2 regions of the Arthrobacter flavus genome follow, and region 2 is predicted to be linked to the other one. Evidence: riboswitches for the same ligand, from Rfam matches in the RefSeq annotation. Region 2 holds a riboswitch; the other holds the start of a gene.

Region 1 (7,236 bases), on a different contig from region 2:
GCCCCAGGTGCCGGGCGCGCCTTTGAAAGGCCCGACAATGCGGCTGGTGATCCAGCCGCCGTAGAAGTCGCCCTCCTGCGCCTTGACCACTTCACCGTCAATAAGACAGCGGTCCATTGCTCCCGGATAGATCGCTACCCGGGTCTGCAACGCCTCGAAGCCGGGGGTGGGTGTTGGGTAGGTCCACCCGGCGCGCGGCGCACGGCGCTGCCCGCTGACGACGTCGTAATACGCAGCCATCCCCTTGTACTCGCACAATGACGAGCCCTCCGCCGGAGCCAGGGCGCCCGCGATGAAGTCGTCGAACGGCACGTAGTACACCGGCGGATGGCTGGTTTCCAGGACCCGGACCGAATTGGTGCTGTCGGCGATCACCACACCGCCGAACTCGATCAGCACCCGCTCGACGGTGGTTTCCAGCCGCGGGGGCCTTGGGTAGTCCCACACGGATTCCTGGCCAGGGCCGGGGACGATAGGTTGCAGTGTCATAACCCAACCATAAGACGTGCAGGCATTCGGTAGGCTGTGAGGGCACCTATTTCATGACTGAAAGCGGCGACAATGAAGATCAGCGTTGGGCAGTTCCGACCGGGCGGTAGCGTCCCGGACAACCTCAAGACCATGCGTGGCCTTGCCGAACAGGCGCGGTCCGACGGATCCGAGCTGATCGTCTTTCCCGAGGAATCCATGTTTTCCATCGGTAAAGTGGAGGGTTCGCTTGCGGCTGCCGTCGACGAAAACTGGTCGACCTTTGTGCAGCAGCTCTCCTTCATCGCCGTCGAGCTCGGCATCGCTATTGTGGCCGGCGGGTACGAGGGAAGCGGCGAAGACCGTCCCTACAACACGCTGGTCCTGGTGGATGCCACCGGCAAAATTGTTGACACCTACCGCAAGCTTCACCTCTACGACGCGTTCAGCTATCAGGAGTCCACCCGGATCAAACCCGGCGACGGCGGCATCAAGGTGGTCACGATCGGTGACCTGTCGGTGGGGCTTCTGACCTGCTACGACATCCGCTTCCCGGAACAGGCGCGGGCCCTCGCCGACCGCGGAGCGGATCTGATCCTGGTGCCAGCCGCGTGGTTCAAGGGCGATCACAAGGTGGATCACTGGGAAACGCTGCTGAAGGCCCGAGCTATCGAGAACACCGTCTGGATCGCGGCGGCCGGCACCTCAAGCGGGCACACCATCGGTCATTCGGCGATCCTCGATCCGATGGGAATACCGCAGGTCTCCCTCACCGACGAGGAAGAGGGAGTGGTCACCACCAACGTGTCACGCCGTCGGATCGCCGACGTCCGCGAGTTCCTGCCCGTGCTGAAGAACCGCCGATTCGCGCGCAATGAGGAAATCGTCGAGTCTCACTAGCGCCTCCCGACCTACCGGCGACTCGAGTCCCGCTGGCGCGCCCCCGACTTGCCTACCCTGGCGCAGAGAAACGGCCCCGAGCCCAAGAATGGCCGGTTCCAACCGGCGGATCTGGGCCTCGCGGCCGTTTCTGCGGGATCCTACGAAAGTTCGCGGCGTGTTTGCGGGGCTACGCGGTGACTTGCCGTTTCGAGGAGATCACTCCGGTGTTGAAGCCGGCCAGATTCAGGCCACCGTGGAACCGCGCGTGCTCAATCTTGAGGCAGCGGTCCATCACCACGTTGAGGCCAGCCTCCTCGGCGTCGTGGGCGACGTCCTCATGCCAGGACCCCAACTGCAGCCACAGCGTTTTCGCGCCAACGGCTTTTATCTCCTCCAGGACGCTGGGCAAGTCATCGTGCTTACGGAACACATCGACGATGTCGGGGACTTCCGGCAGGTCGGCCAGGGACGCGTACACGGGCTGCCCCAGAATCTCTTTCGCCACCGGGTTCACGAAGTACAGGCGGTAAGGCGCCGACGACTGCAGGTAGGTGGCGACGAAGTACGACGCGCGGGAGGGTTTATCCGACGCCCCGATGATCGCCACCGACTTGGCATGACGCAGGAGCGAGAGTCGTTCGGGGGCAGACGGGCCCTCCCAGGTCCGTGCCGTTTCCAGATCGGCGCTCATGCAGTCACTCCCTCGTGCGGTGTAGGTGTCGTCCCCTTTGGGTTTGCAGTGGCAAGGTCCAGTGCCTGGTCGATGTCCCACAGGATATCGTCCAGATCCTCGAGTCCGATCGAAATCCTCACCAGATCCTCGGGGACACCCGCCGTGACCAGCTGCTCGGCGGAGAGCTGCTGATGCGTCGTCGACCCGGGGTGGATGACCAGGGTGCGGGCATCGCCCACGTTGGCCAGGTGTGAGGCCAGCTGCAGCGACTCGATGAACGTCTGCCCCGCCACGCGGCCGCCCTTCACCCCAAAGCTGAACACCGAGCCGGGGCCTTGCGGCAGATACTTGGCCGCCCTCTCGAAATGCCGATGCGAGGGCAGCCCCGCATAGTTGACGTACTCCACCCGCGGATCGTTCTCCAGCCACTCGGCGACCGCCTGCGCGTTCGAGAGGTGTTCATCCATCCGCTGGGCCAGCGTCTCGACCCCCTGAAGCAGCTGGAACGCGGACATGGGGGACAGCGACGGGCCGATGTCCCGCAGCTGCTCGGTGCGCAACTTGGTCAGGAAGCCGTACTCGCCGAAGTTGGCCCACCACTGGATATTGCCGTAGGACGGGACCGGCTCGGTCATGGTGGGGAATCGGCCATTACCCCAGTTGAAGGTTCCAGCTTCGACGACGACGCCGCCCAGGGTGGTCCCGTGCCCGCCGATGAACTTCGTCGCGGAGTGGATCACAATGTCGGCCCCGTGCTCGATGGGTCGGATCAGGTAGGGGGTGCTCAGGGTGGAGTCGATGATCAGTGGGACACCGGCGTCGTGGGCGATCTTCGCCAGCCCCTGGATGTCGGCGATTTCCCCCGAGGGGTTCGCGATTACCTCGGCGTACACGGCCTTTGTGTTGTCCTGGATGGCCGCAGCATAGTCAGCGGGATCAGTACCGGGGACGAAGGTTGTGTCGATGCCGAACCGGCGCAACGTCACGTCGAGCTGGGTGACGGTGCCGCCGTACAGCTGCGACGCGGCGACAATATGGTCCCCTGCCTGGCAGAGCGCAGCGAAGGTGATGAATTCGGCGCTCATGCCCGACGCCGTCGCGACCGCCCCGATGCCACCCTCCAGGGAAGCGATCCGCTCCTCGAAGGCGGCGACCGTGGGGTTGCCGATCCGTGAGTAGATGTTGCCGTACTTTTGGAGCGCGAAGAGGTTGGCGGCGTCGTTCGTGTCCTTGAACACGAACGACGTCGTCTGGTAAATGGGGACGGCCCGGGCACCATGTGCCGAGTCGGGGGTGCCACCCGCGTGAAGAGCGCGTGTGCGGAAACCGAAGCTGCGATCAGCCATCAGACACCTGCCTTAATCTGGTTGTCAACATTGAAATCTAGGCCCGCTTTACGGGCGAGGTCCGCCTCAAGTTCGCGGACAATGGGGAGGATGTCTTTGCCGAAGGCTTCGACCTCCTCCTGAAAGTGCAGGTAGCAGGTCAGCATCAGGTTCACGCCGATCTTCTTGTACTCGACGATCCGTTCCGCAACCTGCTCGGGGGTGCCGATCAGCTGGGTTTTGAAGCCGTCGTTGTATTGGATCAGGTCCTCGAAGGACGAGTCCGCCCACATGCCCTTGCCATCCTTGGTCGAGGCCCCAGCCTCCTGGACCGCGCTGCGGAACCCTTCCACCGCCGGTTTGTGCGCCTTGGCCACAATCTCCCGGAGGGTCTCGCGGGCTTCTTTCTCGGTGTCGCGGGCAATCACAAAACCGTTGAGTCCGAACCGGGGGTGGCGGCCGACGTCGGCGGCTGAGGCCTGCACACCGGCGATGTTCTCCTTGAACCCCTCAAGGTCTTTCCCATTGGAGAAGTACCAGTCGGCCACCCGGCCGGCAGTGGCCTGCGCGGCGGTGGAGTTTCCCCCGAAGAAGACTTCGGGGTGCGGCCGCCCGGGCACGTCAACCGGTGGCGGGTTGAGGGTGAAGTCGGTGATGTTGTAATACTTGCCGGACTGCGAGAAGTTCTGCTCTGTCCAGAGGCCGCGGAGGATCCTGATGAACTCCTCGGTGCGGACGTAGCGTTCGTCGTGCTCCAGCCAGGGGAGACCGAAACCGGTGAACTCGCTTTTCAACCAGCCCGACACAATGTTCACGGCCGCTCGACCACCGGAAATGTGGTCGGCGGTGATGATGAACTTCGCGAGGACACCGGGCTGCCACATGCCCGGATGGACGGCGGCGATCACTTTCAGCTTCTCGGTCGCGCCGAGCAGGGCCAGCGAGAACGACGTCGCCTCGTGCTGCTTGTCCGCCCCGTAGCTCGCCGCATACCGGGTCTGCGAGAGGGCGTACTCGAAGCCGGCGTTCTCGGCGATGCGGGCCAGCTTCTTGTTGTACTCGAAATCCCAGCTGGTGCGCTGCTCAATGGTGGAGACCACCAGGCCGCCGCTCACATTGGGAACCCAGTACGCGAACTTCAGGGGTTGGGAAAGGTCAATAGCCATAGTGATCCTCCATCGTGCCTGGCATTAGCACCCTAATGTCACTGCCGTAGGCAGTGGCCAGGGTTGCTGCGGTGTCAATGAGCCAGATCTCTCAACCGCTCGGGATGGTCTCCACCAGTGTGACAGCACCACCCCCGTGGGCCAACATTGTTGCTCTCCGTTGCAGCAGGTGGAAGCCCTTTTAGAGCTGGCGGCGGACGCCCGCCTCCCGGGCAATCCCTTCGACCTGTTCACCCATGTCGTCGGCCAGCGGTTTGGTGCCCGATCCGCGGCGCAGCAGCGGGAGATGGAACGGCCCGCCGGCTTCCTCCGTTTCGAAGCCGATTGCCGCGTAGATCGCCAGCGCACCGAGGGCGAACCCAAAGATTCCGGCGGCGGTTTCCCACCCGTCCGAGCCGGTCAGGTGGGCGACGCCGGTGATAGCGAACCGCAGCGCGGAACCAGCGAGCACTGCTGCAGCCACCAGTTTGCCTTTCGCGCCCAGGATCGGTGCCAGCATGGCCAGCGCCGCGGTAATCAGCAGCACCCCGAGCGCGGAAATCGATGCGCCGTCCGGGGTGACCAGCATCGCCACCGCGATCAGCGCCCAGGTGCCGGCGACCATGGCCATCCCTGTCCCGGCAATCGGATCGCGGGCACCGAAGCCGATGATTGAGGAGAACAATTGCAGCGGCACCGTGAGCACCAGGATCCCCAGCGCAACGATCTGTTCCTCCTGGGTCGGAATAATCCCCAATTGCAGTGCGCTGACGCCGATGGTCGCCACGGCCAGCGCCATGAACGCCAGGGGGAGGGGTGTTCCGGTGGGCCGGAGCACAATCCGGGTGATCGCCAGCCGTTCCTCGCGCCGCCCCTGTTCATCCTCGTCAACGCTCATGTTCTCACCCGATCACACGCGCGGTATCAGCGCAAACGCTTCCTCCTGGGGGATCGATGCCCGGAAGGGTGAGCAACCTGGACAGTGCGGGTCAACCTGGACATTCGTGAGGGACATGGTGACCACCGATGTCCAGGTTGCTCACCGGAAGGAGGCGCGGGTCGCTGCGCGCAGCTACGGGTCGCTGCGTGCAGCGAGTACCGCCGCGATACCGGGCACGCACCCCTCGTTCTGCAGCGACGTGGTGTCACCGAGGGCCGTGTTTTCGTACAGCTGGGTCAGGAGCCGGCGCATGATCTTGCCGGACCGGGTCTTGGGAACGTCGTCGACGACGACGACGGCGGCCGGTTTCGCGATCGGTCCGATCACGGTTGCGACGTGGTCCCGCAGCACCCGGACCACGTCCGCCCCGTCGGTCGGATCGGTGCCGGCCGAGGGGGACAGGACCACGAACGCTGCGATGGCGTGACCGGTCCGGGGATCGGAGACCGGGCAGACTCCCGCCTCGACCACCCACGGGTGGGCGACCAGGGCCGATTCGATTTCGATGGTCGAGAGCCGGTGCCCGGACACGTTGAGCACGTCGTCCACCCGCCCCAGGATCCAGGTGTCGCCGTCGTCGTCATACCTCGCGCCGTCCCCGGCGAGGAACCAGCCCTGGGTGGCGAACTTCCGCCAGTAGGAATCGAGGTAGCGCTGCGGGTCACCCCAGACAGTGCGGGCCATCGCCGGACCGGTGCGGTCCACCACGATCAGGCCCTGCTCGCCGGCCGGTGCCGGGTTCCCGGCGTCGTCGACAATCCGGGTGCTGACACCGGGCAGTGCGCGGGAGGCGCAGCCCGGCTTGAACGAGGGGTCGGTCGGGCGGGGGGAGAGGATGGTCGCGCCGGTCTCGGACTGCCACCAGGTATCCACCACGGGTGCGGTGCCCGCTCCGAGGTGTTCCCGGAACCAGCGCCATGCCTCGGGGTTGGTGGCTTCGCCGACGGTGCCGAGCAGCCGGATGGAGGACAGGTCGTAGCTGGCTGGCACGCCGTCCGGGAACCAGCCCATCAGGGACCGGATCAGGGTGGGCGCGGTGTAGTAGCTGGTCACGCCGTAGCGTTCGATGATCTCGAAGTGCCGGCCTGGGTGCGGCGTGTTCGGGGTGCCCTCGAAGATCACCTGGGTGGCACCGTTGGAGAGCGGTCCGTAGATCTCGTAGGTGTGGGCGGTGACCCAGGCCAGGTCGGCGGTGCACCAGTGGACGTCGTGCTTCCGCTGTTCAGGGTCGGGGTGGCTGAACAGGTGCTCGAAACTCCAGGAGGCCTGGGTGAGGTAGCCGCCGGACGTGTGCACCAGGCCCTTGGGCTTCCCCGTGGTACCGGAGGTGTACATGATGAACAGGGGCGTCTCGGCGTCGAACGCTTCAGGGGTGTGCTGAGGGGAGGCGGAGTCGACGACGTCGTGCCACCAGACGTCGCGGCCCTCGGTCCACTCGACGTCGTCGCCGGTGCGGCGGATCACCAGGACATGCTCGATGCTGTCTGACCCGGCCACCGCCTGGTCGGCGTTGGTCTTCACCGGCACCGCAGCGCCGCGACGGTACTGCCCGTCGGTGGTCACCAGCAGTTTGGCACCGGTGTCCTCGACCCGGAACCGGAGGGCTTCGGCCGAGAAGCCGCCGAACACCAGTGAATGGACCGCCCCGATCCGGGCGCAGGCCAGGGTGATCACCACTGTCTCCACCAGGACCGGGAGGTAGATCACCACCCGGTCGCCCGTTCCGATCCCCAGGGCCAACAACGCGTTGGCGGCCCGGGACACCTCGTCCTGCAGATCCGCGTAGGTGACCGTGCGCCGGTC
Region 2 (7,236 bases):
TATCCGTCACGAGATCCACCGAGTATCCGGTGTCCTGGGCGAGGGGGAACCAGGTGAACCCCGGCCCCATTGCGTGGGGGCCACGCACGGAGGCGACCGTGAGGTTGGGCGGCAGATGGTCAACCAAGCCCATGAGGTCTTCCTCGTTGGCAAGATGCCCGTGGAACATGACGAGCAGGGCGGTACCCTCGCGTTCCGCCGCGGGCCGTGACCACAGGACCACAGGATCCCAGGCGGGCGCGGTGGTGCGATCGGCAACTGGCAGGTGAGGTGATTCCGAAAGAGTCATTGACGTATTCTTTCACGCGCCAAGGGTCGCGTTCAGTATCGGTCTATAACAGGATAGAAGGATGAACCGGAACCTGTACCTGACGCCGGACACCCCGGCCGACCCAAACGACAGCACGCCCGACAACAGCGTGGCGAACAGTATCCCCCACCCGTGGACGCGCTATGTTGCCCTCGGTGACTCATTCACCGAGGGGATTGGAGATCCGAATCCCGAGAGCGTGGGCGGCAACAGGGGGTGGGCTGACCGGGTCGCCGAAGAACTCAGCACGAGCCGGGAGGATTTCGCGTACGCCAACCTCGCCGTCCGGGGCCGGCTGCTGCAGCAGATCGTAGACCAGCAGGTTGCGCCGGCTTTGGCCCTGAAGCCGGACCTGGTCACCATCTCGGCTGGCGGCAACGACCTGATCCGGCCGGGTGGCGACCCGGACCAGCTAGCGGCCAGGCTGGACGGTGCTGTTGAGGCGCTCAGCGCTGACCATGCGACGGTCGTCCTGTTCACTGGTCCCGACGCGCGCGAGTCGGTGCTGGGAAACTTCAGGTCCAGGACAGCGATTTTCAACGAAAACCTGCGCATTATCGCCGCCCGGCATGACGCGCTGATCGCAGACATGTGGGCGCTCCGGCAACTGGTGAACCCGCAAATGTGGGATGGAGACCGGTTGCACTTTTCCCCACTGGGCCATCACACCATTGCCATGATGGTGCTGGAAACCCTCGCCGTGCCGCATTCGCTGACACCGCTCGCCCCGCAACCGCTGCCGCATCGGAGCTGGCGCGCGGCGCGCACGGAGGACCTGGTATGGGCCAAGGTGTATTTCGTTCCCTGGGTGCTGCGCCGGCTCCGCCGCCAGTCCTCGGGCGACGGTGTGCTGGCAAAAAGGCCGGACGCCGCTCCCATCTTTGGGCCCGGCATGCCCCCAGGCGTCGGCGGCTAATCCCCCACTAGTGATCGCCGTAGAAGGCTTCCCGCAGGCGTTGATCGAGCTGCTGAATCTCGGTCAGGAAGGCATCGTGGCCGATCGGTGAGACGATCGTGTGCACGGGCACCTCACCCGGCAAGGCCTGCGCCAGGGTGTGGGACTGGCTGGGGTGATACAACCGGTCCGAGTCAACCGCTGCGATGAAGAACTCGGCGGTGGCCTCCCGCAAGGCCAGGTGCAGGGGGCCGCGGTCCCGGCCAGCATCGTGCCCCATTAGTGCTTCGGTCAGGACCACATAGCTGTTGGCGTCGAACCGCTCCACCAGCTTGCTGGCCTGATGGTCAAGGTAGCTTTCGACCTGAAATCTGCCACGGGCTGCCGGGTCCGACGAGCCGAAGGGGGTCTCAGCACCCTGCGCCGTCCGGCCGAAGCGGTGCTCCAGCTCTGGCTCGGACCGGTAGGTGATGTGCGCAATGCGCCTAGCCAGCCCGAGTCCGCCAACCGGGCCTGGTCCCGGGTAGTAGTCGCCCGCGGCGAATCCCGGGTCCAACCGGATAGCCTGCAACTGCGCCTGGCCGAAGGCAATCTGCTCTGCCGAGCTCGCGGCAGTGCAGGCGATGACTGCGCAGCGTTCGACCCGCTCCGGGTACACCAGAGCCCACTCAAGGGCCCTCGCGCCGCCGAGTGACCCGCCGACCACCGAGTGCCATCGATCGATGCCGAGCGCATCAGCGAGGAGCGCCTCGGCACGGACCGAGTCCCTGACGGTGAGGTAGGGGAATCGGGAGCCCCAGGGGACGCCGTCGGGACCCGCTGACGCAGGTCCGGTGGATCCGTAGCAGCCGCCGAGCATATTGATGGACACGACAAAGTACCGGCTGGTGTCGATGGTTTTTCCTGGGCCCACCAGCTGGTCCCACCAGCCGTCTTCGGTCGAATCGCCGCGGGCAACATGGGAGCTGCCGGTCAGCGCATGCTGAATCAGGACGGCGTTGGACCGCTCCTCGTTGAGGGCGCCCCAGGTTTCATAGGCGAGCGTCATCTCGGGCAGGTGCCCCCCGGTTTCACACGTGAAGGGGCCAAGGCCTTGTGAACGGACGACGCCGTCAGGTGTCACCGGGGCCTTGACCTGTTGTGCGGTGTGAATAGTTGTCACTGGTATCGCCCACCTCGGAATCCGCGCTTGCGCCGGACACCCTGTCCGCCGCCTGGTCGTCACCCGGGGCACCCCACCGCGAAGGAGGGTTGCCGTCCAGCTAGCCGGGGCTTGGTGGAGCGGGGTGATCCGCTCCGTGCTGGCACTCGTGACCTGTTCCTAGATAACCCGACAACGCAGCTTCGACGCAAATATGTGAACGTCCGTGGCCAAAGGACCCAAGTCGGCCTCGCGGCAGCCCGATAAACTCTCGCCCTGCGGATCCGCCCGATCGATCTCGTCGATATTTTTGTCTATCTCGTCGTCTTGGGCCTGTTCATTCAACTGTTTCCCGCGGTCTTGATGGCTGCCCGGGGTGGTGCGAGACGCCTTCTCGTTGATAAGGGTACCCTAAGTCGAGACACAGATCACAAAGTGCCAAACTAGGGCCATGCGCTTGGACCATGTCTCATATGCCTGTGAACCCGACGGCCTCGTAGCCACTGCTGGGCGGATCGCCGATGCCCTCGGCGTCGATCCGGTGAAGGGCGGTGTGCATCCCCGTTTCGGCACCAGGAACATGATTTTCCCGCTGCTGAACGGTCAATACCTCGAAGTTGTTGAGGTATTGAATCACCCGGCCTCCGACAAAGCTCCCTTCGGTCAGGCAGTCAGGGCCCGGTCCGAGGCGGGCGGCGGCTGGATGGGCTGGTGTGTTGCCGTGGATGATCTGACCCCCTTCGAGGAACGCCTCGGTCGTAGCGCCGTCCCTGGCAACCGTAAATTCCCTGACGGTCAGGAGCTCACCTGGCAGCAGATCGGCATCAAGGGGCTGATCGCTGACCCCCAGGTCCCCTACATGTTGCGCTGGGACGACGGCACTGAAGCGCTACACCCCTCACAGGCCCGCCCCGCCACAGTCCGCCTCGATTCGCTGACCATTGCAGGATCCCCTGACAGGATCGCTGAATGGTTGGGCACGCCAGCGACAGAGCCGCTCGATGAGGTAGTTGTGCAATGGGTGGCGCCCAACGGCACTCCCGGCATCATGTCCGTGACCTTCCAGACCACCAACGGTCTGGTGGAGATCTAGCAGCGCCCTGCCGCGCGACCGGCCGACAGGGCGCCACGCGACTAGTCGCCGATCCCAATCGCCGATCCAAAGAGGGCGAAACCCACGAATCCGGCGATATCGAGCAGGGCGTGGGCGATGACCAGGGGCATCACCCGTTTGGTCCTGGTGTAGGCGTACCCAAAAATCAGACCCATGAGGACATTGCCGATAAACGGCCCAAACCCCTGATACAGGTGGTAGCTGCCCCGGAGCAGGGCACTGGTGACGATGATGACCGGCGTTGACCAGCCGAGCTGTTTCAGCCGGTGAAACAGGTACCCGACCACAATGACCTCTTCGACCACTGCATGACGCAGCGCCGAAAGAATCAGGACGGGCACAGTCCACCAGTAGGCGTCGAGCGCGGCGGGTTCGATTGCCGTCGTGATGCCCAGCGCACGCCCTGCCGCATATACGCCGAGTGTGCCGACCCCGATCACCGCCGCCAAGCCGAACCCCAGGCCGAAATCGACCCGCGGCCGGCTGAAGGTGAATCCCAGGGTACGGAATGCCGACTTTCCTGGCTCCGTCAGCAGGAATAGCACCAGGAACACGGGAACCAGGGCGAAAAAGATCCCGAGCAACTGGTAAGTGAGGTCGAAGAACTGGCGGTCGTTCAGGACCGGATTCAGCCGGGTGGTCTGCGCGGCGAGGGGTGCCTGGCTGAGCTTGTCGAGCAGGTTAACCACCGCGTAGACGGCCGATTGTCCGAGCGAAAGCCCCAGCACAATCGCTATCTCCGCGGTGATTCGCCGACGATGACCGGGCACCGCCCGGTGGGCGTCGTCCGGCGTCGGCGTCGTGGACGCTTTGGGTATCTCGGTGGACATGCCAGCCATCCTAGTGGGCGATCCTTGGGGCTATTCGGTACCCAGCTTCGGCGCGACGATGACGGTGGTCCCGTGGTCTTCAAAGGACCGCCGCTGAGCGGCGGTGATGCCTGAGTCGGTGATCAGATTACTGAAGGTGTAGCCGGTCATGGTGGCGAAGCATCGGGTACCGATCTTCGACGAATCAGCGACAACGTAGGCCTGGGTGGCGCGTTTGGCGACCATTGCGTTGACCGCTGCCTCACCCTCGTCGCTGATGGTGGGCCCGACGATCGGGTCCAGCCCGTTGACCCCAACAAACGCCAGGTCGAGGGCCACCCGCTGCAGCACCGCGTCAGCGTATGAGCCCACCAGCTCATATGAGCGGGGATTGACGATCCCGCCGGTGACCATGATTTTAAAGTTGGGCCGGACAGCGAGCTGGGCTGCAATGTTGATGGCATTCGTGACGACCGTGAGTGTGGGCTTGTTCGACGGCTCCATGAGGTCGCTGCGTTTGCTGAGGGCCGAGGCGATCGCCGTACTGGTGGTCCCGCCGCACAGGCCGATCACCGCGCCCTTGGGGATGAGGTTGCTTGCTGCCTGCGCGATCGCGCGCTTCTGTTCGGCGTGGGCGTCCTTGTTGTAACGCCCGGGAAGATCGTAGGCGACCGTTTCGATGGTGGCCCCACCGTGCGTGCGGGTCAGCAACCGCTGCTCCGCGAGGCTGTCAAGATCCCGCCGGGCGGTGGCCGGTGAGACTTTGAGCTTGCTGACTATTTCGTCAACATCCACCTGGGTGGCTTCGGAGAGCAGGTCAAGGATGGCGCTGAGCCGTTCCGCGCGTTTCATCCCACTGGTCCGTTCTCGTTGCTGCTGGCTGCCGGAGGGACCGGGCGGGCGGTAGCAAAGAGGGTCAGCAGGCGTGCAGTTTCCGGTTCGATGGCGGCACGCCCGGCCCCGATGTACTTCCGCGGGTCGACGGTGGACGGATTGTGGTCCAGATACAGGCGAACGGCCCGGGTGGAGAGGCTGTTCAGGTGCGTTGAGACATTGATTTTGGTCATCCCGGCCCGGATCGCTGCAGCGATATTGTCGTCGGAAACCCCCGACGACCCGTGCAGGACCAGCGGCACCTCGAGCACCGATTTCAGGGCCGCGATCAGGACCAGGTCCAGTTCGGCGCTGCGCTGGGTCATGGCGTGGGAGGAGCCGACGGCGACGGCGAGCGCGTCGACCCCTGTGGCCGCCACGAAGGCGGCGGCTTCCCCCGGGTCCGTCCTGACGCCCGGGGCGTGAGCACCGTCCTTGCCGCCGACCTTGCCGAGCTCGGCTTCCACATACACGCCGCGCTCCCGGGCGTAGGTGGCGACACGGGTGGTGGTGGCGACGTTCTGGTCGAAGTCCAGGGCCGCGCCGTCGTACATCACCGATCCGAAGCCCAGATCCACCGCAGCGACCGCCAGTTCGGGATCTTCGGCATGGTCAAGATGCACTGCGACCGGCACCAGGGCTGACCGGGCGATGGCAAGGGTGGCGAGGGCGATCGGTTCCAGCCGGCGGTGATACTTGACGCAGTTCTCGGAAATTTGGAGGATCACGGGCAGCCCCGCCGCCTCGGCCCCGGCTACCAACGCCTCGGCGGTTTCCAGCTGGATGACGTTGAACGCGCCAATCCCGGTTCCTGCGGCCGAGGCCGCAGCCATCAGATCGCGTGTCGGTGTGAGGGTCATGCGCCGGGCTCCTGCTCGGATAGGTGGTGTTGGATGACGGTGACTGCTGGTTCCAGGTCCGGGTAGCTGGGGTGCAACTCACCGGCCGCTGGCATCAGGACTGCGGCGGCGGACCACGCGACAGCGAGCCGCAGCAGGGTTTCCGCGGAAGCGACGCCGGCCGCGAGCGCGACGGCGAGCGCCGCCACCGCTGCATCGCCGGCACCCGTCGGGTTGCCGGCCACTCGGGGCAGTGACCCCTGCTGGGGCGGTTGTCCCGTCCGGTACAGGTACATCCCGGCCTCGGCGCAGCTGACCACGACGGTTCCCGCACCGCGGTCCAGCAACGTCTGGGCGCCGTCGGCGATGGTTGCCGCTCCGGTCGCTTCGAGGAGTTCGTGGTGGTTGGGTTTCAGTAAATCGGCGCCAGCATCAGCCGCAGCGAGCAAAGCGGCGCCAGAGGTATCGATGATGCACGGACTCCCGTGCGCTTGTGCCAGGCGGACCAGCGCTGGGTAGAAGTCTGCTGGCGCTCCCTCCGGCAGGCTGCCGGCTCCCACGAGCACTCCGGCGCCAGCAAGGTGTTCTTCCACCAGGAGGGTGAGGGCACTCCACTCGGTGGCGGCCAGCGGGCGTCCTGCTTCATTGAAAATGCTCGTCTGCCCTGCCTCCCTGTCGACAAAGGCCATGCTCCGCCGGGTGGCCGCCGCCACCTCGGCCAGGGCGTGAGGGACGCCGCTAGCTGAGAGTTCGGTGCTGAATTCGTCGCCCGCTGTCCCCCCAATGGGCGCCACAGCGACCGCCGGGTACCCGGTCTGATGTACCACTCTCGCCACGTTGAGGCCCTTACCGCCTGCCCGCTGCAGCGGCGCCGAGACGCGATGGGAGGCACCGGGGATGAGCCGCGGCACCGCATAGGTCAGGTCAATGGCTGGGTTCGCGGTCACTGTGAGGACGTGGCCGCGCGGGTACAGTGTCACGGCGCGTCCAGCAGGTCGCGGGCGCGCAGCGCCGCGCCGATGAGTCCTGCATCCTGACCCATCTGGGCGGCGAGCAGGACCGGGTGACGATGGAAGGAAAGGTTCTGCTTGACCTGCAGGCGCAGCGGGTCAAGCAACGCATCACCGGCCTGCGTCAAACCGCCACCAATGACCACCGCCTCGGTGCCGAGGATCGCCACCAACTGGGCGATGCTGAACGCCAAAGCGGTGATGGCGTCATCGATCACCCGACGGCCGACCGGGTCCCCTGCGGC

What was found. A riboswitch is a leader RNA that binds a small molecule or an ion and turns the genes downstream of it on or off. The one in region 2 is predicted to bind S-adenosylmethionine.
Region 1: it holds a riboswitch for S-adenosylmethionine, as region 2 does, so the genes downstream of both, sfnG (dimethylsulfone monooxygenase SfnG) here and metX (homoserine O-acetyltransferase MetX) in region 2, are expected to answer to the same signal.

Annotation. Positions count from the first base shown of each region.
Region 1 is NZ_BAAAIJ010000001.1:48,739-55,974, forward strand. It holds gene ABD059_RS00260 (DUF427 domain-containing protein) at 1-489, opposite strand, end outside; gene ABD059_RS00265 (carbon-nitrogen hydrolase family protein) at 562-1,368, shown strand; gene ABD059_RS00270 (CoA-binding protein) at 1,538-2,041, opposite strand; gene ABD059_RS00275 (O-acetylhomoserine aminocarboxypropyltransferase/cysteine synthase family protein) at 2,038-3,369, opposite strand; gene sfnG (dimethylsulfone monooxygenase SfnG) at 3,369-4,514, opposite strand; SAM riboswitch class I at 4,521-4,625, opposite strand; gene ABD059_RS00285 (acetate uptake transporter family protein) at 4,696-5,391, opposite strand; gene acs (acetate--CoA ligase) at 5,566-7,236, opposite strand, start outside.
Region 2 is NZ_BAAAIJ010000032.1:272,730-279,965, reverse strand. It holds gene ABD059_RS08860 (alpha/beta hydrolase) at 1-289, opposite strand, end outside; gene ABD059_RS08855 (SGNH/GDSL hydrolase family protein) at 351-1,226, shown strand; gene metX (homoserine O-acetyltransferase MetX) at 1,234-2,367, opposite strand; SAM riboswitch class IV at 2,386-2,521, opposite strand; gene ABD059_RS08845 (VOC family protein) at 2,798-3,439, shown strand; gene ABD059_RS08840 (CPBP family intramembrane glutamic endopeptidase) at 3,481-4,290, opposite strand; gene ABD059_RS08835 (DeoR/GlpR family DNA-binding transcription regulator) at 4,321-5,121, opposite strand; gene ABD059_RS08830 (class II fructose-bisphosphate aldolase) at 5,118-6,002, opposite strand; gene ABD059_RS08825 (1-phosphofructokinase family hexose kinase) at 5,999-6,961, opposite strand; gene ABD059_RS08820 (ROK family protein) at 6,958-7,236, opposite strand, start outside.